DNA from 3 places in the Paenibacillus sp. CAA11 genome. Region 2 is predicted to be linked to each of the others. Evidence: riboswitches for the same ligand, from Rfam matches in the RefSeq annotation. Region 2 holds a riboswitch; each other region holds the start of a gene.
What was found. A riboswitch is a leader RNA that binds a small molecule or an ion and turns the genes downstream of it on or off. The one in region 2 is predicted to bind cyclic di-GMP.

Region 1 (10,430 bases), 300 kb from region 2:
AGGCTCACGCTTCTCAATCGTGGATAGAGCCCTCCAGCAGGAAACAAACGAGTAGATAATTAGTAAAATGCCCGGGATGACAAGCAGCACGACACTGCCTGCTTTGGAGCTGGCAAAGCTCATGGCATAACCTACATAGGGAAGGGTGAAGCCGTTATATTCTCCAATCACACTGCCCGAAGGCACGGCTTCAAGGTCAGGAGCATCGTTGTGATCTCCCTTGGTCCGGTACATGACCTGCTGTGACTGACCATTCTTCACGACTTCAATAATCCGGTGAGTGACCAGCTTGTCATGCGAGCGGAAGGTAATAATATCCCCCTCTTGGAATCGGGTCATGTCACCGCCGGGTTTGACGGCGATAATCGAGCCTGTCCGGATTCCCGGCTCCATAGAACCGGAGAGCACGGTCTTAATCTGGAGTCCGAAGAAGCTGGGCTGGCCTCCGCTCGCTCTGGAGAAGATGACAGATACGGCCATAAGCATGAACAATAGCAGAAGCACTGAACTTAACAGGGTGCTGACGATTTTGCGAATTCGCATTTTGGCGTTCTCCTTCATTTCTGGAATATTGAACCCTTCTATGCCTTAGGAGCCGGCTCGGATTTTAAATCGGGAGCGGGAGTATTCGCATCTGGTCCAGGTTCAAATACGGGCCCGAGCGGCTCAGGGGCATCCGCCTCTTCAGCCTCTGGACGTTCTGGTGCAATCTCAGTTGATGCATGTTCTTGAGGCGGCTTCCCAACCTGTGCAGAGTCATCTGATGGCGCAGTTTCAGCGGCGTCAGAAGGAAGGGGAGGAGTAGCCAGGTCCTCCTTGGGCTTGTCTTGTTTGGCTTCTTCCTCTTTGAGCTCCTCTTTATTCAGCTCATCCTGTTTGGCCTTTTCCTCGGCTTCACGCTGAGCTCTCTCAGCCTCTTGTTTAGCTTTCTCGGCTTCCAGGCGCAATCTCTCCTCTTCGAGCCGGGCCTTCTCAGCCGCAATTGCGGATTGCAGACTGTTCATTCGGGCATCAAGCTCGTTAAGTGCAGAGGATATACTGCTGCGGGCAAGTTCAAACCTTTGGTTCAAATTTTCAAAATGAGCGGAGAGCTGCGAACTTAGCTGCACAGACGAATTTGGTGCTTCCAGCTGTCTGAGAGCCTGTGTCAGTGGGCTGTCCGGATCGGCCAGCGGTTCTGCGAAGCGGTCAGGGCCTGTGGGCTGCGGGCTGCTATAAGCTTGAACCGCTTGCAGATATGCAAGGATGGACTGCAGGGAGCTCCGCTGTGAATCCGGCAGCACTTGGTCAGACTGCAGACGCGCAGAGATATCTTGAAGGAGAGTGTTCTGTTTAATCTCGGTACAGTTCGATGCATTGTCTGCAGCGGCTTCGTACAGGCGGTTTAGCAGCTCGTTAGCTTCCGAGGCTTTGACGTTCAGCTGTTCCCAGATCGTCTGATTAGCCGCGAACCTGGCGTTCACCTCCGAAAGCTGGCCGGCAAGCTGAACCTGCTCCACAGACAGCGCTGATACGGCAGCCTCCAGGTCCTGAAGCGACATCCCATGGGTGACTTGGAAGGAGGTGAACCTGCCTTCGCCCAGATCCATGGGGGATTGCAGACTGCTGCGAAGTGATTCGGCCTCCATGAGTGTTGTCTCCAGCTGTTTAAGCAGCTGTATGACATCGCTAGGGAAGACCCGACAGACCGAGATTTCCCCCTGCTGCTCCTTAAGCTCGTTATACTCGCCATAGGTACTTCCGATCTGGTGAGATAATCCTATTAGAATAGCGGACAAGACAAATCCAGACTGGAGAGAACGCACCACGGCTTGTCTGCTTCGCTCCCGCTCTCTTCTACGGTTAAAAGCTTTTCTGGTCTGGCGCAGAATGGTCATCCTTTCGTTCTTTATTAAGAATAATCTCTGGTAACAATATAATCACTTCTCCCCTAAAAATAAAAGGCGGAAAAAACCTTGTTTGTTCTTAATTATGAACAATATACTAATAAATACTCTGAATATCTAGTATTATCTCTCTATTTTATCCTTTATTAAGAACATAAAATAGATATTCTTATTTCATCTTTAGTTCTTTATAAATTACAATTTAGGAGGGAGGTAGGATTGCTCCTAATCTATAAAAACAGATGATTTTTCCTCATGATATTTTTAGGTTCCGGGACGAATAACGACAAACTTTTTGGAGAGGGCGCGTTATAATGAAGGTAATGATAGTCAATGAGCACTAATGTCCTCATAAAGATTGACCAGAGAAAAGGTAAACCTGCTGAAAGGCAGGGGCACAAAGTCACAGGTCTAAGGTAGCGATACTAGGATGGCTGGACTGCCTGGGGACCAAAAAAATGCTTAGGAGGAGAGTTTTTTTGGACAAGTCCGCCCAGGTTGTAAACCTAACGAACAATTTAAACCTTCAGCATGATTTAGATGAAGAATGGGTCATTCTGCTGCTGAAGGCGAAGCGGGCTGGAATTCCCGCTGAGGAAGTTAGAAGATTTCTGATCAAAGAAGCAAAGACGCTAACGGAAATAAGTTAAGGCATGCTGCTCCCTGCTTAAAGTGTAAGGAACATGGCTTCAACCGTTCCCTCGCACTTTAGGCGGGGGCTTTTTTTATACAGCACGGCCTTTTTCCGGCAGACTGCTTTCTCCTTTTCGTTCCCGTATGGTTAAGCTATACTGAATAAAACGAGATGATAATGAGGGTACTTGTATATGACAACTATTGGTGCAAAAATACGCCAGCTTCGCAAGCAGCAGGGACTGACGCAGACCGCTCTCGCCGGTACGCATATGACCAAAAGCATGCTGAGCCAAATTGAGAATGGCCGTGCCCTTCCATCGATGAGAAGCCTACAGTATCTTGCGGAACGTTTAGGTCAGGATGCCGGCTACTTTCTTGAAGAGGACGGCAGGTTGGTCACTGAGCTTGTAGCTAAGGCGGAGCGGGAATATAAGAAGAAGGCTTATGCCAAGATCATTCGCCTGGTCCAGAGCGAGGCGCCGGCTAAGCTCCCGATGACCGTGGATGCAGCGCGCTTGATGATCCTCTACGCCAATGCTTGCTTCCATACGTCCAAGGAAGGCGGGGAGAGCGCGATCGGCAAAGCCGTTGAAATTTATGAGCGGTTCGGATTGTACATTGAAAGCGCGAAAGCCAAGTATACGAAATATGCCCATTTGTTTATACAGGAGAAGTACGTTCCTTGCCTTGAGCTCATTAACGAGGTGAGAGCACAGTATGCCTCCAAGCGGATTGACAAGGACACTTTATTTGAAATTGATCTGTATTATGCGGAGGCTATTACGCTCTCAGCCCTCGGCCAGTATGAGCAGAGCAAGCAGTCGATGCTTGCCGCAATCGAATTATCCAAGGAGAAGCGTGTCTACTATATGACGGGTGACTTTTACCGGATTCTAGCGGGGAATATGCTGCTGTTTGACCGTCTGGAGGACTGCTGGCATTACCTCGCCAAGGCCCGCCAATTTGCAGAGTTCACTGAGAACCCGGTCCAGCTTGGTCTGCTAGAGCTCTCTGAGGCGAGAGCGGCTAACCGGGAGCATCGCTATGCGGAGGCCATGGATTATATCGTTAAGTGCGCCCAGCATTTAGATAAGAAGAATGGAAGCTATTATGTCCACAAAGGAATCGCTCATTACGGCTTAGGTCAGGAAGACCTTGCACTAGAGGCCTTTGCCGAAGTAACTCCACCAGAAGGATCATATGGATCTTATCATCCGCTTGACCGTTCGGAGATTTATGCAGCGGATGCTTATGCGGCGCGGATTCATGCCAGCCGGGGAGAGGATCAGCTTGCTAAGGAGCTGGCAGCCAAAGCTTATATGCGGGTTCATTCTTTTCCCGAGTCGCCTTTCCGCAAGTTCATTCTAGCCACCTATGAGGAAGTTAATAGATTGTGAGATTTGTTGAAAAGATAAGTGAGGAAGCCTCCGCTCTAAGAACGGGGGCTATTCTTTGCGTTTTTTGCTAATATTTATCGATTCAAGGCGATTTCTTTTGTGATAGAATAGAGTTCAACGCCGTTTGAAGAGGAGCGATGATTCATGCGCATGAACAACCTGCTGCACTATACTGAAAATCACCGTTACTGCGTATATCGCGACTTCTGTCTGGGTCCTGTGGATCACCGGATGCTGAGTCTGATCTATCAGCCCATGGTCGGTGGATTTGCTATCTCGTTCTATCAGCTGTTGTTCCAACAGGTTCCCCTCGAGCAGGTCGGATATTCAAAACCTGAGCAGCAGCGGAAGCTGTTCCTGACTCTCGGGGTGGATCCGAGTGAGAAGGGGCGCAGATATCTTATAGAGCAGACCTCGAAGCTGGAAGCTGTGGGGCTTCTGCAAAGCAGCAGAATTTACCTGCCGGAGACAGACGATTATGTCTATGAGTATGAGCTGCAGCCACCGCTTCCCCCAACCCAGTTCTTTAAGACACAGCACTTGACCTTGCTGCTTAGAGATAAGCTGGGCAAGTTTGCCGTGCTGTCTCTTCAGGAGCAGCTTTGGAGCAAGGAACCGCAGGAATGGAGTCAGACCCTGATGAACAAGGAGAATCTGTCCGTTCCTTTCTATGATATTTTTGAACTGAATACCCATGCGATTGACTATGAATTGGAACAAGCGATTGCCGAGGTGCAGATATCCCGGCAGCCTGAACTTCGCCAGTTGGAGGAGGAAGGCTTCAATTATTCCGATATTATTTTGCGTTTTCCAAGGGATTCAGTGAACCGGGCTCAGGTCGAATCGTTCCGCTATGATGCTGAGAAGCTGGGCGCGGTTAATTACGTTGCCCGTAAATATAATTTGTCAGTGCAGGACCTATGCCGGCTGCTGGATGAGGACGGCATCTTCGGACCGGATGGCAGTCTTCTCATTGATGAGCTGCAGCACCGGGCGAATTTGCATTTCCGTCAGGGTAAGCGTCGCGAGGAAGAGCGCCAGGCACTCGGCGGCAAGGTCGTCTCTTTGCGCCAAGGCAGCGATTTGATGGCCGCAGGCGAGTCGCCGCCTGAAGAGCATGCCGTACAGATGGAGTACTATGTGGAGGTGCCTCCGCAGCTTCAAGGCAAATGTGATGTGCATCAGTATAATATGATGCTTCGCAATGAGCCGCATACAAGGCTGTTGCCGAAGTTCTTCCCAGGCTCGGTGCCGGACAGTTTGCTCGATATCTTCGAGAAGATCGACCTCAATTATAAGCTGCCAGCCGAAGTTATTAACGTGCTGATTCATTATTTGATGATGCTGCTGACGACTGGCGGCGAGCAGAGAATTAACCGTAAGTTTGTAGAATCTATTGCCTCGAATATGCTGCTTAAGCAGGTTACTACATATGAGAAGGCGGTTGTATATATACGTGAGCAAGGCAAAGTCAAGAAGAGCGGTGAGCCGGGCAGTACTCCTCCAGCGGCAGGCGGGCGAGGCAAGTCCTATGCCCGCAGCGGGAAGGTGAAGCCGGATATTCCCATCGTACAAAGCACGAACACCGGAGAAGAGGGAGTGTCGGAGGAGGAGTTTGCCGAGCTGATTAAGATGGCCCAGCAAATGCAGACCGGCCACAGCAAGGGCTCTTAGAGGCCGGCTCCCGATAACGTATAAGAAATTTAGGGAGGAGAAGGCCATATGGAATCCATGGGAGAACTGCTGCAGCAGATGAAGCGAAGTCCCGAGTTCCGGGACCGCTCCCAGCGAATTATGAATGAGCTGCTGAGTGATCCGCTGATTCTGAAGCTGCTGGACGAGCATCCCGAACTGGATAAGCAGCAGCTCACCCTTCACTTGGGCAAGCTGTTCCAATACGTCAAAGAAAGCAAAAATTGTGATGCGTGCCCTGGCTTGGAGAACTGCCCTAATGACTTCCAAGGGCATTACACCAAGCTATCCGTTGAGAACGTCATTGGCCCGCCGCAGCTGTTTCAGCGTCAGGTTCCTTGTGCCAAGCAGCTGGCCTATGAGCGGAATATCCAGGTCCAGAAGCGAATCCGCAGCTTCTATGTGGATGAGCGGGCCTTGCAGGAAGGCTATGATGCTGTTGAGATCGCGGCCAAGGACAGTGCCCGTGCCCCGGCCGTAGCGCGGGTGTTCCGTTATATTAACGAGACGAAAGAGAACGGTCTTTCCAACCGAGGCTTGTATTTGGTAGGGCATTTTGGTACGGGCAAGACTTTCTTGATGTCTTACCTGCTGCATGAGCTGGCCAAATCCGGGTATACGGGGGTTATTGTCTATATGCCTGAATTTGTTGAGGACTTGAAGCTGATTATGCAGGACGGTCAGAAGCTCAAGGAAATGACGGAGACGATGAAGCAGGCGGACCTTCTCGTATTTGATGATATTGGTGCGGAGAACCTCAATCCATGGGTCCGGGACCATGTGATGGGTGCGATCCTGAACTACCGGATGAACCGCAGGCCAACGTTTTTCACCTCGAATTACGATTTAACGGCTTTGGAGAAGCATTTGAGCTTTACAAGCAAAGACGGAGAAGAAGCACACAAAGGCCAGCGGCTGATGGAACGCATCGCTCCCTTCGTAGATGTGGTTTCCGTGAATGGAAGCAATAAGCGCGGCAGCCGCGCAAGTGGAGATTGAGATTTAAGGTCCGCCCTTCGGCGGGCCTTTTTTACTTATTTTATTTATAGATGGGTCAATTCCGGTTAATAATAGGGTAGGTGCTTTAGGGGATGGTTTTAAGAATGAACCTGCTTCCCATTTCCTATTTGCTAAAAAAATGATATACTAAAGGCTGTACTGATTACAGTCAACCATATTTTAACTGTCTAAAGTTTGAGATCCTTTTTTCGGACCCCGACTTTATTTTAGGAGGAGATAAGCATGGCAATCGTTAACGTTTCAGATTCATCTTTCAAATCGGAAGTGGAAGGCCAAGGCACAGTCCTGGTTGATTTCTGGGCACCTTGGTGCGGTCCGTGCAAAATGCTGGCTCCAATCCTGGACGAATTGTCCTCTGAGGTTGATGTGAAGATTGCGAAGGTTAACGTGGACGAGAATCCGGAATCGGCTTCCCGCTTCGGCGTCATGAGCATTCCGACTTTGATCTTCTTTAAAGACGGCCAACCGGTCGATAAAGTAGTCGGGCTGAACTCCAAGGAATCGCTGAAGAGCTTGCTTGCTAAGCACCAATAATCGCTTCTTGGACATGGCCTAAAGAGAACAACGCCTCCGGTATCCCGGGGGCGTTTTCTTTATGAGCATGTGCCTATATAATTAGATAGGGAATTATAACTTCTTAGTTTATTCCATGCGGGGAGGAGTAGGTGGCATGGATTCTCATATAAATAAAATTGATGAGCAGGAGAAGGCGCTGGAGGCCATTCGGCACAAGCTTGCGCTTCTTCCGGATTTACCGGGATGCTATCTGATGAAGAACCGGGACGGCACCATTATTTACGTAGGAAAGGCCAAGATTCTTAAGAATCGGGTGCGTTCCTATTTTACAGGAAGTCATAACGGTAAGACCCAGCGGCTGGTCTCGGAAATTCGCGATTTCGAGTATATTGTAACGGCTAGCAACATGGAAGCTCTGATCTTGGAGTGTAACCTGATCAAGACGCATCAGCCCAGGTACAATATATTGCTCAAAGACGATAAGACTTTCCCTTATATTAAAATAACGAATGAGCCTCACCCAAGGCTGGAGGTAACTAGACGCATTCTTAAGGATAAGGCGAAGTATTTCGGTCCCTATCCGAATGCTTACGCTGCCCAGCAGACCAAGAAGCTGCTTGACCGGATGTATCCGCTGCGCAAGTGTAATGTAATGCCGAAGGAGGTCTGTCTTTACTATCATATGGGCCAGTGTCTGGCTCCATGTGTTCAAGAGGTGCCTAAGACTACCTATGAAGAAATTACGCAGGAGATCGCCAGCTTCCTGAGCGGGGGTCATGAGGAAATCAAGAAAGAGCTTCAGCGGAAAATGGAAGAAGCTGCGGAAGAGCTTTATTTCGAACGTGCTAAGGAACTGCGGGATCAGATTATAAATATCGAAGCTCTTATGGAGAAGCAGAAGATCACCATGGCGGACGCCCGCGACCGCGACGTCTTCGGCTTTGCTGTGGATAAAGGCTGGATGTGCGTACAAATTCTATATATGCGCCAAGGCAAGATGATTGAACGGCATGCTTCAAGCTTTCCTTTTTATGGGGAGCCCTATAGTGATTTCTTATCCTATGTGACCCAATATTATAGTGATAACCCGGCCCTGCCGCAGGAAATTTTACTGCCTCCAGATATGAAGCCGGGCTCAGAAGCCGCTGGGGAAGGCCAAGGAACTGAAATTGAGTTCCAGGCTGATGGGACTGAGGAGAATGCGGCTGGTTCTGCAGTGGACACAGAAGGACTTGACGCAGCCGCTGGAGCTGCCTCGCTTCAGCAGTGGCTGGGGATCAAGGTGCTGCTGCCACAGCGTGGGCTTAAGAAGCAGATGGTCACCATGGCAGCAGAGAATGCCCGGGTTGCGCTCGATGAGAAGTTCCGCCTGATTGAACGGGATGAAGAGCGGACTTCGAAGGCCGCTGAAAGCCTTGGCGAGTGGATTGGCCTTGACTCCGTCCGCCGGATCGAGGCGTTCGATAACTCCAACATTCAGGGCACCAACCCGGTATCGGCGATGGTCGTCTTCACGGACGGGAAGCCCGATAAGAAGGAGTACCGCAAGTACAAAGTTAAGACCGTTCAAGGTCCTGACGATTATGAGACGATGCGAGAGGTGATTCGGCGCAGGTACGAACGCGTGCTGAAGGAGAATCTTACGATGCCTGATCTGATCGTTGTCGATGGCGGGAAAGGCCAGATATCTGCAGCGGTCGATGTGCTGGAGAATGAGCTCGGCCTGTACATTCCGGTGTGCGGTCTGGTCAAAGATGCGAAGCACAAGACGGCCCAGCTGATGGTTGGCGACCCACCGGAACCGGTGAACCTGCCACGGGACAGTCAGGAGTTCTACTTGCTGCAGCGGATACAGGAGGAAGTGCATAGATTTGCGATTTCCTTCCACCGAGAACAGCGGGGAAAATCGATGGTAACCTCCCGTCTGGATGCCATTCCGGGGATTGGAGAGAAGCGACGGAAGCTTCTGCTGAAGCATTTTGGTTCTCTGAAGAAAATAAAAGAGGCCTCCGTCGAAGACTTCCGGCCTCTTAGTATCGGCGATAAGCTCGCCAAGCAAATTATAGCTGCCCTTCGGGATGAGGAGTCGTGATAAGCGGCTCCTTTTTTGTGCGCTCTTTACTTGGCGGATTGAACAGGTACACGATATACCCGACAATCGCCGGAGCAGCAAAGGTGATCACTCCTGTAAGGATGTTGGTCGTGCCGCCCATAAGAACCAGGCTGAGTCCCATCAGGATACTGTCAAACACCACGTGGGCAAACATGGCTCCGATATACCCGGAACGAAGGAAAATGTAGCTGAACATAAGGCCGATAAAAGTAAGCTCAATTGGCCGGGAAATCACCGGATAGATCGGATACAGCGTGTGTCCGAATGCCCAGATGAGCGTAGTGATCAGGCTGGCGATAAAGGTGCTGCGCACGATTTTTTTCAGCATAGGAATTCCGAACAGCCGGTATACGGCTTCTTCTCCAATGCCGGCCATCCATGCCATAATCGGGAAGACCCAAGGATAGACCATATTGTAAGGAGATTGCGATTCATCCGTCGTTGTCCACATGTTCAGAGTGAGCCCAAGAACAATGAAGATGACGGATTGCAGGCCTAGAAGAATGAATGCCCAAGCATAGCCATTTATAGCACTTTGCAGAACATGGCGGCCATAGCCGGGTTCGCGTGTTCTCATCCATAGATTCTGTCCCTTTTGTCTCCATAGCCCATCGCCTCCGACCAGGGAGAAATAAATGGATGCTGTCATAGCGACCGTAATCAGCCCCTGCATGATTAGAGCGAGATCCAGTGCAATTCCATCAAGTCCTTGAGACTTAAAGACAGGCAGCATATTGAGCGTGCTGACAACATTGATGAACAGATAGAAGAGTGTCAGGAAGACTCCGCGGCCAAAGGAAGCATGGGGCCGAGTCCTTGCACTATAAACGATGGCCAGGATGCCAAGAATAAATGACAGGAGTCCGTATCCACCGAATGTTAGCCAGGTGGCTAGCTTGGTTTGGCTTTTCACATAATCCGTATGTACTGCCGGCACTGTAAATTTGGACTGCATCGAAGTGACCTGCCCGTATTCATAGCCAAACACCAGCTCGGCATGAGAATTGCCAATCTTATAGCCGTTCACCTGATAAGTCAGCCCCAGTGTTTGATTCTGCTGTACGGTGAGCCCCTTGGGATCGTATCCCAGCGCTTTAAGATAAGGCTCGGCCCCAGCCGCTTTATCCTCGAGGGTTATGCTGCCCTCCAGCGCCTGCAGCTTGGACAGGC
Region 2 (10,430 bases):
GCAGAAAAGAGCTATTGGAATATTACAGAAATATTCCGATTTATAGCGGCACCAAGCTTCTTCAGATAGGAATACTCCTCTATTACTCCATTTACCGAAAGCAGCTTGATATGAAAGAGTTGATAGAGCATATGGAGAAGGACAACTCCCACGCCATAAAAGTGAAGGACAGGCTAAATAACCATTTGAATAAGAGTTATCAGAACCCGCCACAGCAGCATAACTACTTACTTGAACAGCAGGTGTTACAGTGTATTCGGGAAGGGCGTAAGGATGAGCTGATGCAATTTGCAGAGCTGCACCGACAGCATGAGGGGATCGGCATACTTTCCCAGAAGAGCCACCTGCGGCATCTGAAGAATGTCGGCATTTGTTCTATTACACTTTACACGCGGGCGAGTATTGAGGGCGGGCTTCATCAAGAGGTCGCCTTTCCATTAAGTGATCTGTATATTCAAGAGCTTGAGGAGCTGCATACGGCTGAAGAGATCTATACCCTGCTAGACCATGCCTTATCTGACTTTACAGGCAAAGTTCAGGAGATCAAGGAGCTGCAGTACAGCAAGCCCGTCACGATATGCAGAAGGTATATTTTCAACCATATCTACCAGCCGATTACGCTGGAGCAGCTTGGAGAAGCATCAGGCCTTCATCCCGGTTATTTATCACGTTTGTTCAAACGAGAGGTCGGTATAGGAATCAACCAGTACATAAGACAGGAACGGATTGAGGAAGCCAAGAAGCTGTTAAAATTATCGGATTATCCACTATCCAAAATTTGCTTGATGCTAAACTTTAACGATCAGAGCTATTTCACCAAGACCTTTAAGGCGATGACAGGCGTCACGCCAGGACAATACCGTAACGCCGCGCATAACGAGCCGGCCACTAGCTAAGCTATCTTATCGTCTTCACAGGAGCGGTGAGATAGGCTTGCGCCTCCTCTAAGCTGTCAAAGGACGCTGCCATACTGCCAAACATCTGCTTCATCTGTATTCTTAATGTCACTGAAGGGGCGTAAAATGCCCACTTCGCAATGCCATGCTCTTGGCTGATGGGCCCCAATGATGCCAAGGCTACAGCAACTTGTTGGGGAAATCTACGGCTTAAGCTTAAATCACCCAGCACGATAAACCCGGGCTTGGCCTGCTGAACGGCTTGTTTATAATACTCTATGTAATGAATTACTTCTTCCATGGTGATGCTTCGGATTGCGCAAGTAATCTGGTTGCTCTGTTCATTGTATGTAATCTCAAACATTGTACTTGTCCTCCTGTAACAACTTGATGCTAGATCTTTCTATTTGCGGTCTCTTGTCCTTAGCAGCTGGACCGTTCCATCCGGCAGCCAGCGGGCCTGCCTGCCTGTTCTGTAACTCTTTCTCTGAGGTCTCCAATTCCAGGGATCATTCATAAAAACATCTGTATCTGCCTCCCTCTCCTTGTCTTCGTCTTCCCATTCGAATTCCTTACCTAGGATCATTAATTCTCCCGGAATGAAGGCAGGCTGTAGGTGGCCGCATGAATCCAGAATGGCCCACTGCACACCTGCAATAGGCTTGATGCGCGGGAAGCGCTCCTCTTCCCTGGATATCAGCTGTATGCCTGCGATCCCTCCGCTCTGCGCCAGGCTGTAGCCAGCATACACTCTATACGGAGGCAGGCTGCCCGGCAAGCTGCCGCATAGTCCCCAGGTAAGCAGTGCACGAAGCGAGCGATTCTCTAACTTCATGATAGGAATGCTGAGCTCCGGGGGAATCAAAGTACAGGTGATTGCATGTTCATCAAAATAATGATACAGCCCTTCTGCATCCTTCGCCAGTTCTTCAGACACGATATGAAGGGTTGCCCCTGAGGCCAAATAAGCGGGGTAGCTCCAGCTAGGAATGCCTGTCTCCCACTGCTCAACAATTACCCCACGGTCATCGGGACTCAGTTCAAAATGCTGCCGATGCCAGGAAGCAAGCTGGACCAGCGTACGATGATCATAAACCCTCCTTTTCGCCACCCCCTCTGTATCGAAACTGTACAGCACACAGGCTCTGTCAAAAGCGGCCGGGCTTTTAGCAGGAGCACAAACAGCAGCCGGCTTCTGTAGAGCCTCCGCTGCATGAAGGGTTGGAATCTGAGTCGCCTCTAAGCGGTCATCAGGCTTTAGGAGCAGCAGAAGCTTAGCTCTGCTATTCTTAATCACATGCTGCGCCTGCTTCGCAGTGAATGACAGTGGGATGGGAATATAAGCGGCCCCGGCGGCCAGTATCCCTAACATAAGGGGCAGCAGAAGCAGATGAGGTATAACCTGAAGTGCAACGAGATCACCTCTGCCGATCCCATACCCGGTGATCACTTCTGCTAAGCGTTTTACGGCATGGTCTAACTGAGTGTATGTCAGCTTCTCTGTCCCATGAACGACAGCAGAATGCCCCGGCGTCTGCTCAGCCTGATCATTCAATAAAGTAAGCAGCGTCGCCCCCGGCAGCTCCGGCGGAGATGAGGCACTGAATTTGGTGTCAAGCTGCCGCTTCTCCTCGGAAGTTAACATCTCAACAGCGCTAATCGGCGTCATCGGAGTTTGAAGACCAGCCTCCAGCATATGATCCAAATGGCAGATCAGCCGGTCCACCATAACCCGGTGATAGCGATCGCTTCGGAACAAGGCTTCTACTTGAATTCCACCTTCGGCGAATTTGACATTAAGCAGAAGCTCACATCCTGACTCTTGGACTCTCTCCTTCGTTGACTTCGTTAGTTTGAGTCCTAGGGCAGCCCGAATCGGCAAGTCCTTTCCAAGAGAAGCGGACAAATTAACAAATTCCTGCGGTGCTATAGCTCGCTGGCCTTCCTGATCTATGCTGTCCTTCATCTGCTCGAAGGCAAACCCCAGCGGCCAGTTCAAGCCGAATTGAAGCTCCAGTGGGATCACTTGATCAGGCTGAGTGGTGATGGCTGCCAGCCACACGGCATGGCTTCCGTAGTAACGCTGAAGCACAAGACCCAAAGCCGTGCAGCATGCTGCCAAACGGTGTTCTGCTGACATGGCCAGCAGGCGCTGCCCGCCGAGCGAATAGGCCTTAATTATCGAGCCTTCGGTTATTTCATAGCCTGGATCTGATGATAAAGCTGGCACTGGAAGATCATTTACAAGGCTATCCTGGGTCTCTGTGCTTTGAAGACGGTGCCTCCAATATTCCAAATTATTTAACGGCTTGTCAGCCTCAATTATATTTCCCGGAGACATAGGATCCCCCCATTCTCGCATTGCCGTTCTTCACATTAACATAAAAAAAATAACCCGCCGCCAAGGAGAGTTACAAACATGGTTACGCCCAAGGACTCGGCAGCTGGCTGGCTGATGCAACAATTTTGCATGTAAGCCCCTAAAGCTTTGCGTCACCGCCTTCCGACGGGTTTGCCTTTTATAGATAAATAAATAATAATATTGCCAATTATGTAAATATAAATTGTATATTTTGGACTACCGGACTATTTCAAAAAATGACTATAGTATAATATATCTATGTATTATATTACCATAATGAGCTTACTTTACAATACACTCCCCTGGGATTTTGTATTTTTATGTCGAAAAATATCTTAGGTATAGCAAAAAAAGACCGCATTTCTGCGGTCTATGCCTATATTCATGTTATATGAATCTATGAATTAAAGTTATCCTTCAGATTATTCAACGCCATCCTTGAAATGGCTGCTCCAATGTTTATCGCCTTTATGATTAAGGTCTTCCGCAGTCTTCTCCAAAGTTTGCAGCAGCGCTTCCTTTACTTTGGCCACAGTCTCACGAAATACGGTCACCTCAGAGCCTTTAATCTTCTCTCCGTACAAAGCTTGCGCGGCATTGTATTCCCGATGCTCTTCCACCAGGTTCTCAATCGAAGCAAGTGCGTGTTCAACAAAATGAGTGAGCGTGTGATGCTCCTTCGAAAGAGACTGCTTCAAATCCTGAACTTTTGCTAATGTTGCCATAACAGATCACCTCTATAATAAATTGTAAATTTACAATCTGAAAAATTTCACGAAATTTTCAACAAATTCATTTTAATATGTAATAATTTATATTGCAATTAGAAAATTATTGTTTTATGAAATTTTTTATAAATGAGACCTATTTGCAAATGCAAGCTCAAACGAAGCGTAAAGAGCTGATTCGAGAAGATGAGCGATGGTTTTTGGGAAGTACGCCGAATTTTGTTGAGCGCTTTCATGAGGAAGGGTTGCAGAATTCAGAAGGGTAGTTATGTTTCTTACCAGGGGGATGCTGTACAATATTTCGTGGACACTTGATTTCGATCCAGAGAATGAATATGGCGAAAGCCTTAATTTGAAATTCTGTATCGGTGAATCTGTCATGGAGGCTTATTCGGTAATCAGTCAGCTATTCAGTTGGACTTTTTGTATTCATAGGGCGTTTTCCCCATGACTTCCTTAAATGCTTTTCTAAAGGACTTCACGTTAGGGAACCCGGTCTCATAGGAAATCTCAGTAAGCGATTTGTTCGTTGTATCCAGCAGCTCGATCGCCTTTTCCAGGCAAAGGATCTGCTTGTATTCCATAAATGTCTGGCCAGTGTATTCATGAAACATCCGGGACAAATAAGCCTTGGAATAACCGCATGTGCGAGCTGTTTCAGCCAAGCTAATATTTTCAGTATAGTGCTCTTTTATAAAATCCAAAATATCTTGAATTTTTTGCTGTTTGGCACTGCTGGTAGCGGATGTAATCTCGGCTATCTGGCCAAAATGTTGCACCAACCAATATTTGAGCTCAATGACCCGGCTCTGGGCCAGAATATAGTCATAGGTTCCTGTAGATATTTGCAGGTTATATATTTCCATTAGCAACGCTCTCAGGTTGGAGAGGATCGACTCTTCCAGCTGTCCTTCAGATGTGTTCAACTGAATGATAATCTGTTCGCCGGCAAAAAAGGATTCCGAAAAATGCAGCACAAGCACACGGTTCTCCGTAAGACTTTGAGTCGAGTGAGGGACATTGCTGTTAATGAACAACAAATCCTGATCCGTCAAAGTGGTTACTTTCCCTTCATGCCATACTCGCAGGCTTCCGCTAATACAGTAAATCAGCTCCATATTGCTGTGAAAATGCATCGGAATAACTCTCTCTGTATTGCTGGCTTGAAAAATAAAAAGGTTTATCAGTTTTTTTCGATCTATTTCAATATGTTCATACATCTTTTTCATTTTAACACCCCGTTAACAAGCCATGAACAATGAACCTGCGTGTTTCCTTGAAACTATACCCTGTTTCTTTATCTATTACTATATCTATAGCAAAATGCGTAATCAAGCAACATCGTATTAAAATGAAGGAACAACAAAAAAGAAGGCAGCTTTCTGCATAAGCGGATCACTGCCTTCTCTGAATGGCTTGTACATTCCAAGGAAAGCCTCTATAGTACAAGCACTATCTGATTATGACTGTAAATGCACCGTCATGATTGGCTCCTTAGAACCGCTGGGTTTCTGACTGTTATGTATCTCTACACGTCCACCAGATTCCAGCCCATCCGGAACAATTACTGGGCTAATCACTGACAGGCCCGCTGCCTTGATAGTGTCGATATTGAACTCGAGCAGCAATTGTCCCTCTCTTACCTTGGAACCGGTACTCACATGCGCTGTGAACCCCTCTCCTTTTAGTGACACCGTTTCGATGCCAACATGAATCAGAACCTGGATGCCACTTTTGTGCTCAATAATGACGGCGTGATTGCTTTTATCTATAATATAAGCAATTTTTCCGTCAAATGGAGCGTATACCTTACCTTCCGTAGGTTCTATAGCCACGCCTTCGCCCATATGACCTCCGGCAAACGCGGGATCAGGCACTTGTGTTAGCTCTACCACTCTCCCAGGAATTGGAGCTGTAATCTCCAGTGAATCTAATGCCTTTTTGTTTTTTCCCCATTGGAACATCCGAATCCCCTCCCTAATCTATACTTCTTTGCAATGGATACATGCTAAAGACTACTTCACTGCTGTCAGACTCAAAGCGCATGCTTCGCTCAGTGGTATCCTCCAAGAAATATCGCAAAGAGAACACTTCCTCCCCTTGATTCACAAAAAGCTCTATACTGGAACTTTCCATAAACATTTGCAATTCTGCAAGTGGATGACGGAGCACAACTCTGCGGTGTTCCTTCTGGTTCGTTAACCAGTTGGTTCTCCATACTGTCAGGCTGTTCTGCTCATGATCAAAGTCAACTAGAACGGCGTTTCTGATTACAATTCGGAAGCTTGCCGATTGATTGTTAAACCTCATGACAACTTCCGCTGCCAGGGAAGGCAGGGTCCATTGACCTCTGCTGTGAATTTCTCCATGCACTCCATCTTGTCTTAACAGTTGCAGCTCACGTAACGGTTGCTGATGCAGCACACCATCTTTCAGAACCATTTCTCTGGGAAGGGTTAGTGTATGAACCCAGCCTTCCCGGATCGTTGGAACGGCTTGTTCTGATTCTTCAGTCATAGCGCTCATCCATCCGAACATGATGATTCGATTGTTAATCTTGAATGATTGAGGAGCATAAAAATCAAATCCCCGATCGAGTTCGTTGAATCCGGACAGCTCGCCAAGAAATTGTCCGGTCTCTGAAATGCGGCCCACTATATAACCTGATTGATTCGGATTTCTATATTTGTCGCCTTCCTCCGGCAACCCTTGAGGAGAAAATACAAAGACATCATTTTCCGGAAACCGCATCACATCCGGGCATTCCCACATATACCCAAAGGAATGCTCCTGTTCAAGGAAGGATCCCTCCCACGACCAGTTGATCAAGTCTTCAGACTTGTAGACAAGCGCATCTCCCGTAAGATCTTCCCGCTGTGCGCCTACGATCAGCCACCAGTTCCCCTCACTGTCCTGCCATACTTTCGGATCGCGGACATGTCTCGTGTAGCCGGGAGGATGTTCGAACAACGGACCAAGCTTTCGGAACTGCTCTCCATCTTCAGAAACCGCCGCGCATTGATAGCTTTCTCTGCTTCCATCGTCCCGGATCACATTGCCAGTATAGAACAGGTACAGCTTCCCGTCATGAACGATGCTCCCGCCGGAATAGATACCGTCTTTGTCGTACGGTTCCGAAGGTACCAGCGCAGCTTTTTTCCTCCGCCAGTTTACCAGATCACTCGACACAACATGCCCCCAGCTTTTGTTTTTGTGTTCTGTGCCATAGGGATTCCATTGATAGAATACATGATATTGGTCTTGAAAGTAGGCCAGCCCATTTGGGTCATTCAGCAGACCCTGCGGCGGAGTAATATGATACTTCAGCTGATAAGCTTCACTTTTGCTCATGATCATGATTGTTCCTCCGACCGTAAGGAGAAGCTGAAATGAAGCGGAGTTTCCTGTGAACTTGTGCCAATATAAACTTCAAAGTCACCCAGCTCGCTCTGGTATTTCATACTGCTTCCATAGAATCTGAGCATATCTTCACGAATGGAAAATTGTACTGTTCCCGTTTCGCCGCTCCGCAAGAAGATCTGCCGGAAATCGGTCAACACCTTTACCGGCCTCGTCACGCTCGCAAACCGATCGCGGATGTACAGCTGGATCGTTTCTTTTCCGTCGAACCTTCCTGTATTAGACACGGATACTTCGATATCCACAGACTCATCCGGGCCGATTTCCTTCCGACTGACGGAAAGCAAGCTGCAATCGAATGTAGTGTAAGACTTTCCATACCCGAACGGGTACAGCGGTTCGTTTGCTTCATCTATATACCTGGATGCAAACCGGTAAGCGCCGTTTTCCGGCAAGTTTGGCCGTCCAGAATTGAGCTCATTGTAATAGACCGGAATTTGTCCAACACTGCGCGGAAAGGTCATTGCCAGCTTACCGGACGGATTAACCGTACCGTAAAGGATATTCGCCAGCGCTTCCCCGCCCATCGTTCCCGGATACCAGGCCTGAATGAGGGCGTCGGCTTGTTTCGCAACCTCTGTAAGAATTAAAGGACGTCCGCTATATACGATCACAACAAGCTTTTTACCCAATTGGCTCAATTCATGGAGCAGCTTCGCTTGCGTCTCCGGCAGTGTTGGATTCGTGCGTGAACCGCCCTCACCGCTCTGATAGATGCTTTCTCCCAAGGCCAGAACCACAACATCCGATTCGTTAGCATGACGGATTGCTTCCTGTAACAGAATGTCCTCATTGACCGTTTCAACAGGCAGCTTGTCCACATACTTCCCGAGGGGTTCCCGCGCATGATCAGGCAGCAGGTGCGCGCCTCTGCATACAGACATTTGGTCTGAATCTATATGCTTTAACAGCCCCTCTTTCAAAGTTACCGTGTCCGCTTCGTCTCCCTTGATTGCCCACATACCGAGTGTGGAGTGTTCCTCTGCGTATGGACCAATCAAAGAGATCTTGGTTTTCTTCGATAACGGCAGCAGATCCTGTTCATTCTTCAGCAGAACGATGGACTGCTCTGCCAGGGACCGTGCAGCCGTCTTATGCTCATCTGACAAAATGCGGGTTCCCTGCTGAAGAGTAGCTTTTAAACCGCGGAACGGATCTTCAAACAATCCCAGATCGTTCTTCAGCTTTAGAACTCGGTACACGGCGTCATTCAGGAGCTGTTCCAAGTGCTCGTTACCAGATATCACGCTTTCCAGTTGGTTGGCATACACAGCTGTCTTCATATCAATGTCAACACCTGCCATCAAGGCCAGCTTAGCGGCAGTCGCTGCGTCTTCTGCGTAACCATGCATGATTAATTCTTCAACAGCAGCGTAATCAGAGATCAAAACCCCATCAAATTTCATCTCCTGTCTGAGGAGATCCCGATTCAGCCATTCGTTACCTGTAGCGGGAATGCCATTCAGCGTATTAAAAGCCGTCATAACAAGCTTGGCCCCAGCATCAATTGCAGCTTGATAACCCGGTAAATAATATTCACGCAGCATATGCTCCGACATGTCCACGGCGTTATATTCCCGTCCGGCTACAGGCGCTCCGTAGGCGGCAAAGTGCTTGACACAAGCAGCGATTTTATCTTGGGGAACGCTTCCCGGCTGCTTGCCCTGGAGCCCATGTACTGTGCTTTCCGCATATTTCTTGGCCAGCAGTGTATCCTCTCCGGGGGATTCCATCACCCGGCCCCAGCGGGGATCTCTAACGATATCCACCATAGGGGAGAAGGTAACATGTATGCCTTCGTCATAACATTCACGGGCCGAAATTGAAGCCGCCTGCTCAATCTCTTTAAAGTTCCAGCTACATGCCTGTGCAAGCGGGATCGGGAAGATCGTTCGGTACCCGTAGATGATGTCCGCCATGAACAGCAGTGGTACTTTATGATTGGATTGTTCCAGATAATCCGTTTGCAGCCGGATAATTCTCTTTGGATCCGTCACGTTGAGGATGGAACCCGTGTTATACACATTATAATCAGAATGAAGTCCAAGTTTTTTCAGCGGTCCCGTGACCACCGTATCCAGATCTTTTTCAAAAAAATCACCGGTCAACTGAACCAGCTGACCAATTTTTTCTTCAACAGTAAGGCTGTCCAACTTCTCAAGCAGCAAATTGATATGCATGGTTCTCTCCACCTGTTATTTATTATTTATTTAGAATTAGCAGCTTTTTCTTTGAAACCAAACAACCAGGTGAGCGCGAATGCTACCCCAAATCCGATAGCGCAGACTGCAATGTATGGAATAATCTGCGAGTTCAGATACAGCAGCATACCCGGAATGACTGTAATCGACATACCTGTTGCCTGAACATCAAAAATCCGAGCAATGAATCCGGCGATCGCACCACCGATCAAGGCCATTAGAAACGGCTTGCCGTAACGAATATTTACGCCGAAAACGGCCGGTTCCGTAATACCGAGCAGCGCAGACAGAGAAGAAGGATAGGCAATGGACTTGGTTTTAAGACTTTTAGCCTTCAGACCTACAGCCAGTGCAGCTCCTGCTTGTGCAGCGATTGAACCGGAACTGATCGCATTGACCATATTCCATCCGGTATCACTCAGCATTTGAATTTCAATTAAGTTCAAGGCATGATGCAGCCCAGTTACAACAATAATTTGGTTAATACCTCCATAGATGAATCCGCCAATTCCGAACGGCAGCTTCAGAATCCATGTGACTGCTTCCAAGATTAGAACCTCAACCTCATGGAACACAGGGCCGATTACGAATAGTCCAAGCACTAAGGAGACCAGCAAAGTCAGGAACGGCGTCAAAATTAGATCGAGCGCAGCGGGAACGATTTTCCGAATCCTTTTCTCCAGCAAGGCTCCGACTATACCGATAATAAACGCAGGCAGCACCGATCCCTGATAGCCGGCTACTTTAATAAATCCGAGAAACATCAGCGGGTCCTGAGCTTTCTGGGCAACATCCCAGGAGGTTGGCAGGGAAGGACTGACTA
Region 3 (10,430 bases), 1.3 Mb from region 2:
GACTCGAAAGCAGGAGGGGACCGGTCTGGGACTTGCAATCAGCAAGCAGCTGGTTGAGCTCATGAGCGGAGCCATTTGGATGGAGCCTCGTTCTGAGAGGGGATCGAATTTTACCTTTACTGCTCTCTTTGAGTCCTGCAGCGAGACTTGTGAGCTGGCAAGTTCTTCTGACAGGATCGTGCGCGAGAGCACGGATTTGAATATACTGCTAGCTGATCACAACGAGGTGAATCAGGCGGTTCTTCAGAACATGCTGAGCAGATGGGGGTATAGCTCCATTACGGCCTTACAAGGATCACTAGTTAAAGAGGCTGTGGAGAGGCACAAGATCGATATCATCTTTATAGATGTACATAGGACCGCCGCAGACGGGTTCTCTATCGTTAGGCAAATTCGCGACGGCCTGCCTTATGCTGGTTATCAGCCATATATTATAGCTGTAACCACATTGGAGGGAAATATTAGGGAGGAATACAGATCGGAAGGGATGAATTATTTCTTAGAAAAACCGATTTCTGCTGAATCTCTAAAAAATATATTGGATCAGATCACGGAAGATATGGTGTCTAGGCAACAGACGGCAGTTAATTGCAGGGGGCTGTCCTAACAGGACAGCCCCTCCACTGTTTTCGTGATCTAAGGTTACCTCAGCGAGTGAACAAGCATAAAGATCGCTAAGGCAATGATATAAGTAATTAGTCTCTGCAATTTTTGTTGTCTGTCCACAAGGATAATGTCCAAAATGGCAGCAAGGCCTAAAATACTTATCGCAATGATGTAAGACAGCGTCGTTTGAAAAGCTACATTAATAAGCAGCGCGATTAAAACTAGTATAAGCCCAAACCTTTTATTAATTTCAAACACCTCTCTAACATAAATAATAAGTCACTGTTTATTTTAACATAGAATCTACGGTCACCCATAATCCGCACAATGAGTGTTATTCAACAACGCTGCAATTCAAATTGCATGTAGAGAGGATTATTGGAATACATCGATAGAGGATTTTGAGATGAGCTTCCGCATTAATTTCATTTCCGTTGCGACGATATGTCACCGGCTGATCCCTACAATGATCGAGCGTGGATTTGGACGCATCGTCAACACCACGAGCGGGCGCTTCTTCCACGCCCAGAACTTTACGGGGCTGACGCTGGAAGAGGCGGTTGCGAAGGCAGAGCAGATTGAATCTAATCCGTATATCATTTGAACTATAAACTTTGAGCCTGGGGCACGGGCTTTCTATTCACTTCATTAGCTGAATGAGCTTCAACTCTGTTGTGGAGTCCTCCTTGGGGGTATAAATGCTGCAACGCAGATCCGAGGATCCATGCACCTGAAGGGATGTGAGTTCAAACAGCATCCTCCCTGCTTTCCCATGTCTGAATTCAAGCGTGACCTCAGGTCCGGAGCTGACCCGGTTCTCTTCCCATATCTCACTGAATGCAGGATGCTCTCTTTTCATTTCGGACAAAAATTGGTTATACCATTCATCTCCTACATACTCTCCGTAATAAGCTCTAAAGATAGCCAGGTAGCCGCTGACGAAATCCTCCCAATTCACGGCAAGCCTCCGCAGCTCCTGGCGCGTAAAGAGCAGGCGAATCATATTTCTTTGCTCTTCGGGAATCTGCTGAAAGTCAAGAAAGACACGGCTTGCCGCTTCATTCCAACCTACAATGTGACATCTTCGGTCTGAAACGATGGCCGGATAGTACTTGAGTTCTTGAATAATCCGCTGTAATGATGGGTTAACTCGTGATGGCGTTTCCTCCAGGGGATGGATCGCAGAGCTTGTCTCCAGCGCTAGCGAGAACAGATACCTTCGTTCATCAAGGGTTAGCTGCAAAGCAGACGCGATGTTCTCTAATACGGATGCGGATACCTGAATCGTTCGGCCCTGCTCCAGCCAGGTGTACCACGTAGTGCTCACCCCCGCCAGTTGTGCTACCTCTTCTCTTCGCAGCCCCGGTGTTCTTCGCCGCGTTCCTGCGGGAAGACCGACTAGCTCAGGGGTAATTTTTGCTCTTTGTTTTTTTAGGAATACCGATAGCGCCATAAGCCGTTCTTGATCGTTCATAGAAACCCTCCGTTTGATATCATATCAGTTATTATACTAGGATAACCCACAACTTGTAATAGGATAACTGGAGTGACACAATGAAATTAATAGTTGTGAGATCAAAGGAGAGAGGTAGCGATGGAACGAGTAGTTATTACAGGAATGGGAATTATCTCCCCTTTAGGCCAAGAGGTAAGCACCTTTTGGAATCAGTTAACCCGGGGACAATCTGGAATCACCATGATTGATCAGTTTGATACCTCCGCGCTCGGAACGAAGATTGCCGGCAGTGTGAAGGATTTTGATGGGACTGGCCGTTTTGGCAGGAAAGAAGCCCGGAGATTGGATAGATTCAATCAGTTTGCGCTTGCTGCCGCAGAGGAAGCTGTGCAGCAATCTATGCTTGATTTCAGCAAGCTGGACTCCAGCCGGGTTGGAGTTTACGTCGGTTCAGGAATTGGCGGGTTGAATACCCTTTTGGAGCAGCACAAAGTGCTGCTGGAACGAGGCGCGCAGCGGGTTAGCCCGACCCTGGTTCCTATGATGATTACGAATATGGCGGCCGCAATGATCAGTATGAGATGGGACTTGCAGGGACCGACGATGTCGCCAGTAACCGCCTGTTCTATTGGGAATACAGCCATAGGTGAAGCATTTCGGGCCATTCGGACAGGCTATGCTGATGTAATTCTGGCTGGGGGAGCGGAAGCTGCTGTAACCGAGCTCTCCATGGCAAGCTTTGGCAATGCAACAGCAATGTCTACCCAAAATGATGCACCAAGCCGGGCGAGCAGGCCCTTTGATGCGGGACGTGACGGGTTCGTCATAGCCGAAGGAGCCGGGATTCTCGTGCTGGAGTCGCTTACCCATGCCCTTAACAGGGGGGCTGTTATTTTGGCCGAGGTGTGCGGTTATGGAGCCAGCTCGGATGCCTATCACATGGTAGCCACTCATCCGGAAGGAAGAGGAGCAGCACAAGCTATGAAGGCAGCACTTGCGGAAGCTCACTTGTCTCCAGACCAAATTGATGTCATTAGTGCACATGCGACCAGTACCGAGGTGGGGGACAAATCGGAAACGCTAGCCATTAAGGCTGTATTTGGCGACCACGCTTATCGCATTCCTGTCACAGCAAACAAGTCTATGACCGGACATATGCTGGGTGCAGCAGGAGGGGCAGAGGCGGTTGCGCTGGTAAAGACTCTTCAGGAGGGGGTCATTCCGCCTACCATTAACCAGGAAACCGCTGATCCCGATTGTGACTTAGATGTTGTACCTAATACCGCACGCTCGGCATCCGTTCAGCTTGGTATGTCCAATTCTTTTGGCTTTGGCGGTCATAATGCCGTAATTATTCTTAGGAAATTCAGCGATTAAGCAGCCTTGGAAATTCACCTTGCCATAGATGAATTAGACAACCTGACTGACTCATAAGATGAACACGAATAAGTGACAGTGAGGTGTACTATGAAATTCAAGGTTCCTGTGGCTGATGAATTTAAAGTTTATGTCATTGAGATGTACTCAATAAAATCATTTGTTTTGGTAGAGATGATTATAGGGACACTGCTCTTTAATTTGTGGATGCGGATTTTTGACAATGCACTCTTTGCGGGGACAAGCGGCTGGTTAAGTACAGAAGGGCTTAAGAGGCTGGAGGGTCTGGTGCTTGTGAAAAAGCCGTAGCTATATAGAACGAACTAAAGAAATGAACGTTATAGGACAGTATTAGGCCGTGATAACAGAAGATTCAATGTAAAACTCTTTAGTTCAATCTATATAGGGGGAAATCTACAAAGTGAATTCAATTATTATTCAATGCTGTTGACTAAAGTTGTAGGCCCAAAGTTTACTTTGGGCTTTTTTATATAGTTAAATTTTTTAATTTGTAAATTATTTACTACAAATATCGACACCATTTGTTGTAAGCTATGCTTAAACCATACGACAATGGCAAACCCGCCGAAAGACGGGGACGCAAAGCTATAGGGCCTTCAATGAGGATGGCAGCCAGCTATCGAAAGGGGATTTTTTATGAGAAAATGGAGTTCTTTATTTGTAGCATTATTGGTAACATTGGCCGTTCTTGTACAGACGAAAGACGTATCAGCCAAGGAACATTCCTGGTTAGATATAACTAAGCTAGATCAAGGAGTTATAGAGGTTACATATAAGGCTCCCACAACAAACAGCTACAGAGTCATGATTTCAAAGAGCAATATAACCTATAACTATCAGCTTGCTTCAAATGGACAAGTTCATAGCTTTCCACTTCAGTTCGGAAATGGAGACTATAAGGTGTCTCTGCTGGAACAGGTGTCGGGTAATAAATACAAAGTGCTGGATTATGTAACTGTTCAGCTCAATTTGGCGGATTCCAAGATCGTGTATCTCAATTCAATTGAGAAAGTGAAGTGGAATGAGAATAGTAAGGCAGCTCTTAAAGCCAAGGAGTTAACCAAGAATCTGAAGAGTGATGAAGATAAAGTGAAGGCGATCTATGCCTATATTACAAAGAACATCAAATATGATACTAAATTGGCTAAAATTCAAACTCCAGATTATACACCAGACCCGGATCAAGTATTAACTTCTCAATCTGCAACCTGTTATGGATATTCCTCTTTGTTTGCTGCTATGCTGCGAAGTGTAGATATTCCGGCCAAGCTTGTAACAGGTTCATCGGCATATGTTACAGAGTATCATGCGTGGAATGAGGTTTTTCTGAATGGCAAGTGGAATCTTATAGATACTACTGTAGATGCGGGGTTAAAGTATACTAAAAACAAAGCCATGATTAAGGAATCCTCTAAATACAAAACTGCTAAGTATTATTAATTTTTTACGGATCAAAGCTCGTTCTGCTGAATGCGGAATGGGCTTTTTTTAATATGCAAGGCAAGAAATATATGGATATTGTTCAGATTTTGTCTATTCGCTCTAGGTAATATAGAAAAGTATGAATTAAATCATAGAGAAAGGAGCTAATATATGTATTTGAGAGTTGGGGAGGTACGGTATTCATGAAGAAAAAACTGAGCATAGGCGTGGTGGGGCTACTGCTTCTAGTTCAGGTGCTTCAGGGTCTGGGAATGTTGACGGCTGCTTATGCCAAGGAAGTCACCGACAATCTGATCACCAATGTTGCACTTACTGCCAAAGACGGATCCGGAAATACCGTCACAGATGCAGTCTACGAGCAGGGAGCAAGTGTTCAGCTGGACTTCGACTGGAAGCTTGACAATGGACATGATTACACCCAGGGGGACACATTTACCTTTGATTTGCTGCCCGCAGATAAATTCGTCATGTTCAATAATGTCGAGGGTGACTTGGTCATCAATGGAAGTGATAATGTAGGTGCTTTCGTGGTAGACAAAGATACCCGCAAGGTAACGATGACCTTTAATGAGTTTATTAGCAACTATGATGAGGTCCATGGGAAGCTGACCGTGAATGCGAGATTTGATAAACAAAAAATAACGGGCAGCTCCAAGCAGGTGATCAAATTCCCGACCCAAGGGGGAGAACAAGAGATCCCGGTTGAGTTCAAACCCAATGTGGATACAACCATAGATAAGACAGGTTCACCTGATAAGAGGCTGAACGGTCAGAACATCAGCTGGGTCATAAATTTGAATAAGAAGCTGGAGACGATTGAGAACGCTGTTCTTACCGATCCGATTCCAGACGGACTAGAATTGAATCAAGGAACGATCGAGCTGTATCATTTGGATGTGAATCTTGATGGTTCCGTCGTCGCTGGAGGCCAGGTCGATGCTTCTAAATACAGCATCGTGAAGACACAAGATGGCAAGGACTTTCAAATAAAGTTCAGTGACTCTTCTATCAATCAAGCCTATCAGCTCCGCTATACAACGAAAATCACTAGCGGTACAAACTTCACCAACACAGCAATCTTGAGCGGGACGAATTATCAAGATGCTACAGCAAGTGCAACTGTTGGAATTAAGTATGGGGATCTGCTGAAGAAGAAGGCGGTTAATTATGATCCTGTTCATCAAACCATAGATTGGGAGATTAACTATAACTTCGGGGAGCAGGCGATTCCTCAGCAAAAAGCACTACTGAGTGATGCTTTCACAAATACAGATACACAAAGCCTTGAAGAACTCGCAGTTTACGAGGTAACCTTCGATTCGTCCGGGAATATGATTCAGGGAAGCAAAGTCAGCAATTATACATTAACAGATAATCATCAGGGCGGATTTGAGCTTCAGTTCAACTCGGACATTACATCCGCTTATGTGATCAAATACCGTACGAAAGTTAGCGTACCTGTATACGAAGATGCTACGGTAACGAATAAAGTCACTTCTGATGGACAAGAATCTTGGGATGATCAAGGGATTATTCAGCTTTTTGGCAAGAAGACAAATGGAAATGTCGATTATGTCAACAAGACTGTGGACTGGAAAATTACACTTAATGGAAATCGCCTTCCTGTAAATTCAGTCGTTATTGAAGATGCATTTCCAAATGGCGGCCTTGAGCTGATTCCAGATTCACTTCAGATTGATGGTCAGCCTGTGGTTAGCGGCGGGGATTATGAAATCAATTACAAAGGTACCCCGGCAGATCATAAGCTTGGTTTTGAACTGAAGTTTAACAAACCTATCGCTACGCAATTCACGATTACCTACACAACAAAATTTAACACCGACTGGGTGACTGGCTCGGGCAAATCCATGCCAAACCACGCAGCGATCCGTTGGAAAGATAGCGGCGGAACAGATCACTCTATAACCGCAGTTAGCACGTTTGACCCCAATTCTTATACCAAGAATAACGGATATAAGCTGGGTTCCTATAATCCGAAGAATAAAGAAATTACATGGACACTAGGTGTTAACTATAATCTGAAGCAGATTAGCAAGCCTCAGGTTGTTGATACACTGCTTCAAGATCAGAAGCTCGATGAAAGTTCTCTTGAAGTTCACAAAATGAATATTGATGCGTCTTCAGGGAAGGTGTCTTCCGGGGATATTATACCTGCATCAGAATACAGCTTAAAGTATGACGAGCAGAGCAATGTCATGACTGTCTCATTTAACAAAGAGATTAACGAAGGCTATATTCTTACCTTCAAGACGAGCATGGATGGGAACCTCATTGACCGTAAGATCGAGAATCAAGCTGTTCTTATGGATGGCACGAAGCAAGTTTCAGAGAATTTGAAAGCTTCCGTTACAGTTCCGCATGGCGGGGAGTATGTTACCAAAACAGGTAAGCAAGCCGGCGAGTTGATCAATTGGAGTATTGTGATCAATGAGGGACAGAGCCACGTAGCTCAGGCAAAAATTATTGATACGCCTACGAGCAACCAGGTGCTGCTGCCTGAAAGCTATCATTTATATTCAACCAAGGTTGATGATAAAGGTAATGTTATTAAGAGTGACGAGCTACTACGGGACACAGACTATTCCATTGTTTCGGGAACAAATGATCAAGGGGAAGCAATCTTTACCTTGAGCTTCAATAAGGATATTGATGAAGCGTATATTCTAGAATATCAGTCCCTAATTAAAGCAAATGATGGGGAGAAGGTCACCAACAAGGTTAAATTTGAAGGAAACAACATCAAGACAGTTACCAGTGAAACCTCTGAAGAAGTCATCGTGGGCGTAACCTCAGGGTCTGGTACCGGAAGCGGAAAAAGAGGAGAATTAACAGTTACTAAGACCGATAAAGAGGATCCGGGTCTCTTCTTGCAAGGCGCTGTATTTGAGCTCTACCGCAACATGGCTAACGGATCGTCTATTTTGGTAGACACGCAAACTACCGACGAATATGGGAAAGCGGTCTTCACCAAGCTGCTGGTAGGGAATTATAAGCTTAAAGAAATTACTGCACCACGGGGGTACCAGGTTCTCCCAACAGAATATCCGATTACCATTAGTTCAAGTGATTTGAATCCGGCGGTTACTGTAGAAAATCAAAAAACACCTACAGAGCCTTCTCCTGGGCCAACAGATCCGAATCCAACACCTGTAGATCCGAACCCAACACCGGTGAACCCGAATCCTACACCTGTAGACCCAAGTCCAACACCGGTAAATCCAAATCCAACACCAAGTCCAACTATACCCACACAGCCTGGGCCTGCGCCTACACCAGTAACTCCAGAGCCAACACCTGTACCGGTAACACCGGAACCAACAACGCCAATTCTGGTGCCGGGGGATCAGATTCTGGAGCCAACGCCAACTAAACCGGATGCACAGCCTGCTGAAGATCCTGATCTTGTGGATCTTAATGATGACACACCAACCGGCGGAATTAGTGATTCGCCAGATGATCATGACAAGGGTGGCGATACGTCTAGCAAGCCTATGCTTCCAAAGACGGGCGAAGAGAGCTACTTCATGATTCAATTATTGGGGATTACTTTGATTATGCTGGGGATTGCTGGAGCAGTTATTTTCAAGAAAAGCAAAATAAGCAAAAACGCAAAATAACCTCTTTAAATGCCAAAAAGCCTGCTGAAATATCAGCAGGCTTTTTAGATCTATTAATTCAATACTACGTTCGGTTTAGGCTTCTTCTCAGACACCAGCTTTGCTTTAACAATAAGCCGGTGCGTTGGATTAATCAGGGGATCACAAGTAATTAGGGTAATAATTCTTTCTCGCGCATCGCCCTCCAGAACGGATACTTCTGTTGGTTCAACAATGGTAATGTTATATACTTCATAGACCTGATCCGTTTGGTCTTTTAGCCGGAGCTCAACACGGTCACCAATCTCTAATTCGTTCAGGCGGTTGAATAACCTCCCTTGGGTATGGGCTCTATGAGCAGCAATCGCTGCATTCCCATTCCCCCCTAATGGAGCAGTTTCACTGAGATGAGCGGCAGCATATTTCATGTTTTGTTTGGTTGCTCCCTCTAGAATTGGCAGCTTGACATTAATTTTGTCAATAAGAATCATACCAACTGCTTGATTCGGCAAGTTGGTGTTGTTATTGGAAGTAGGGCGGCTTGCTTCTTCAGCATCTCCTGAGAGATTCAAGATTTGATTCAGCTTCGCAAATCCGGATTCGAGCAGCTGCTTATTTTGTCCTTCTAACCCGGGAGAAGCTTCCTCTTCCAGCTGTGCCATTAACAGTCTTTGCTCGAAATCGTAGTACAGCTCCCTTCCTTTCGGGAAGAGGAAGAGGCATATACCCAGAATAATAACTACAAATGATAATTTTCTTATCATTCTTGTTGACCACACCCTTTGCTTAGGCAGATTGCAGAATTTCTATCGTTAAGAATCATTGTAATCAATGTACATGTACAAAAACTAAACAAAAAACCGGGCTGGTTAGGCCCGGAATTCTGTTAACATCCCAGCGTCTTGGGACGAATTCCACTTGTAATACCATTGCAGTATAAATTCAGGAAGCGGAATCTCCAGTTCTGCGGAATACATCTGTTCAATGTGCTGATAGTGTTCTTGTACAGCCATTCTGTCGCCCGCAGAAGCATAAGCTTGCAGAAGACCCAAATGCCCATCCTCATAATAAGGATGGAATTGTGTGATTCGTTTGTACATTGTAATGGCCTCTGCAAGCATATCGTGATTAGAATAAAAATCCGCAAGCATCGCTGCATGATGGAGCCATACTGTGCGAAGACGATGCCGTTCACTTTCCGCCCAGAAATAATCATGCTCTGCAAGATAATCCCCGGTATACAGGTCGGAAATCTGCCGGTGGTCCGTGATATTCAACTTAGTTACGGCGCCAAGCGCTCTGATTCCGCCTTCAAGCATATCTACGTCCACCTGAACTTGGTTGGTATTCAGCATATAGCCTTCTCCGCCGCTCACATTGCTGATGGTGATCTCCAAGTCTGCTTGCTTCAGACATTGACGGATATGATATATGGTTGTGTACAGATATGTAGATGCTTTTTTGAATTCATGGTCGGGCCAGAACTCTTGAATTAAAGTATCTTTATTGACAAAGCGGTTACGGTGATGCAAAAGATAAGCAAACAGTTCTTGTGCCTTTGTGGTTCTCCAGCGGAAGGGGAGAGTACGTTCATGATGTCCGTGACTGCGATGCACCATCTCAGGTCTTAAAGATTGAAAACAACAGATTTTCTTCTCTAATGCGCCTGTCTGCTGCTCATCAGAAGATAAAAGTCTATCGGTAATTCGGTTAACCGTTTTGGTCAATCTATTCATTTGGACAGGCTTAAGAACGTAGTCTAAGGCATTCATTTCAAAGGCATCGATGGCATAACGGTCATAGCCGGTTACAAATACAATATGAGAGCTCGGACTCACCTGCTGTATGAATTCAGCTGTCTGCATTCCGTTCATCTCCGGCATGACGATATCAAGAAAGATAATATCCGG

Region 1: another riboswitch for cyclic di-GMP. It lies ahead of DCC85_RS17800 (anti-repressor SinI family protein); the one in region 2 lies ahead of DCC85_RS16395 (AMP-binding protein).
Region 3: another riboswitch for cyclic di-GMP. It lies ahead of DCC85_RS10240 (transglutaminase-like domain-containing protein); the one in region 2 lies ahead of DCC85_RS16395 (AMP-binding protein).

The regions. Positions count from the first base shown of each region.
Region 1 is NZ_CP028922.1:3,805,047-3,815,476, reverse strand. It holds gene sipW (signal peptidase I SipW) at 1-543, opposite strand, end outside; gene DCC85_RS17805 (hypothetical protein) at 582-1,877, opposite strand; cyclic di-GMP riboswitch class I at 2,249-2,333, shown strand; gene DCC85_RS17800 (anti-repressor SinI family protein) at 2,366-2,536, shown strand; gene DCC85_RS17795 (helix-turn-helix domain-containing protein) at 2,714-3,919, shown strand; gene DCC85_RS17790 (replication initiation and membrane attachment family protein) at 4,064-5,593, shown strand; gene dnaI (primosomal protein DnaI) at 5,642-6,610, shown strand; gene trxA (thioredoxin) at 6,854-7,165, shown strand; gene uvrC (excinuclease ABC subunit UvrC) at 7,302-9,239, shown strand; gene DCC85_RS17770 (CPBP family intramembrane glutamic endopeptidase) at 9,208-10,430, opposite strand, start outside.
Region 2 is NZ_CP028922.1:3,502,574-3,513,003, forward strand. It holds gene DCC85_RS16385 (helix-turn-helix domain-containing protein) at 1-896, shown strand, start outside; gene DCC85_RS16390 (hypothetical protein) at 898-1,260, opposite strand; gene DCC85_RS16395 (AMP-binding protein) at 1,300-3,237, opposite strand; cyclic di-GMP riboswitch class I at 3,333-3,423, opposite strand; gene DCC85_RS16400 (hypothetical protein) at 3,681-3,983, opposite strand; gene DCC85_RS16405 (helix-turn-helix domain-containing protein) at 4,397-5,215, opposite strand; gene DCC85_RS16410 (PTS sugar transporter subunit IIA) at 5,447-5,950, opposite strand; gene DCC85_RS16415 (glycoside hydrolase family 32 protein) at 5,964-7,337, opposite strand; gene bglX (beta-glucosidase BglX) at 7,340-9,586, opposite strand; gene DCC85_RS16425 (sucrose-specific PTS transporter subunit IIBC) at 9,613-10,430, opposite strand, start outside.
Region 3 is NZ_CP028922.1:2,183,248-2,193,677, forward strand. It holds gene DCC85_RS10210 (ATP-binding protein) at 1-607, shown strand, start outside; gene DCC85_RS10220 (SDR family NAD(P)-dependent oxidoreductase) at 938-1,210, shown strand; gene DCC85_RS10225 (helix-turn-helix transcriptional regulator) at 1,247-2,080, opposite strand; gene fabF (beta-ketoacyl-ACP synthase II) at 2,201-3,439, shown strand; gene DCC85_RS10235 (hypothetical protein) at 3,530-3,748, shown strand; cyclic di-GMP riboswitch class I at 4,005-4,084, shown strand; gene DCC85_RS10240 (transglutaminase-like domain-containing protein) at 4,097-4,900, shown strand; gene DCC85_RS10245 (LPXTG cell wall anchor domain-containing protein) at 5,086-8,541, shown strand; gene DCC85_RS10250 (class D sortase) at 8,595-9,284, opposite strand; gene DCC85_RS10255 (response regulator) at 9,390-10,430, opposite strand, start outside.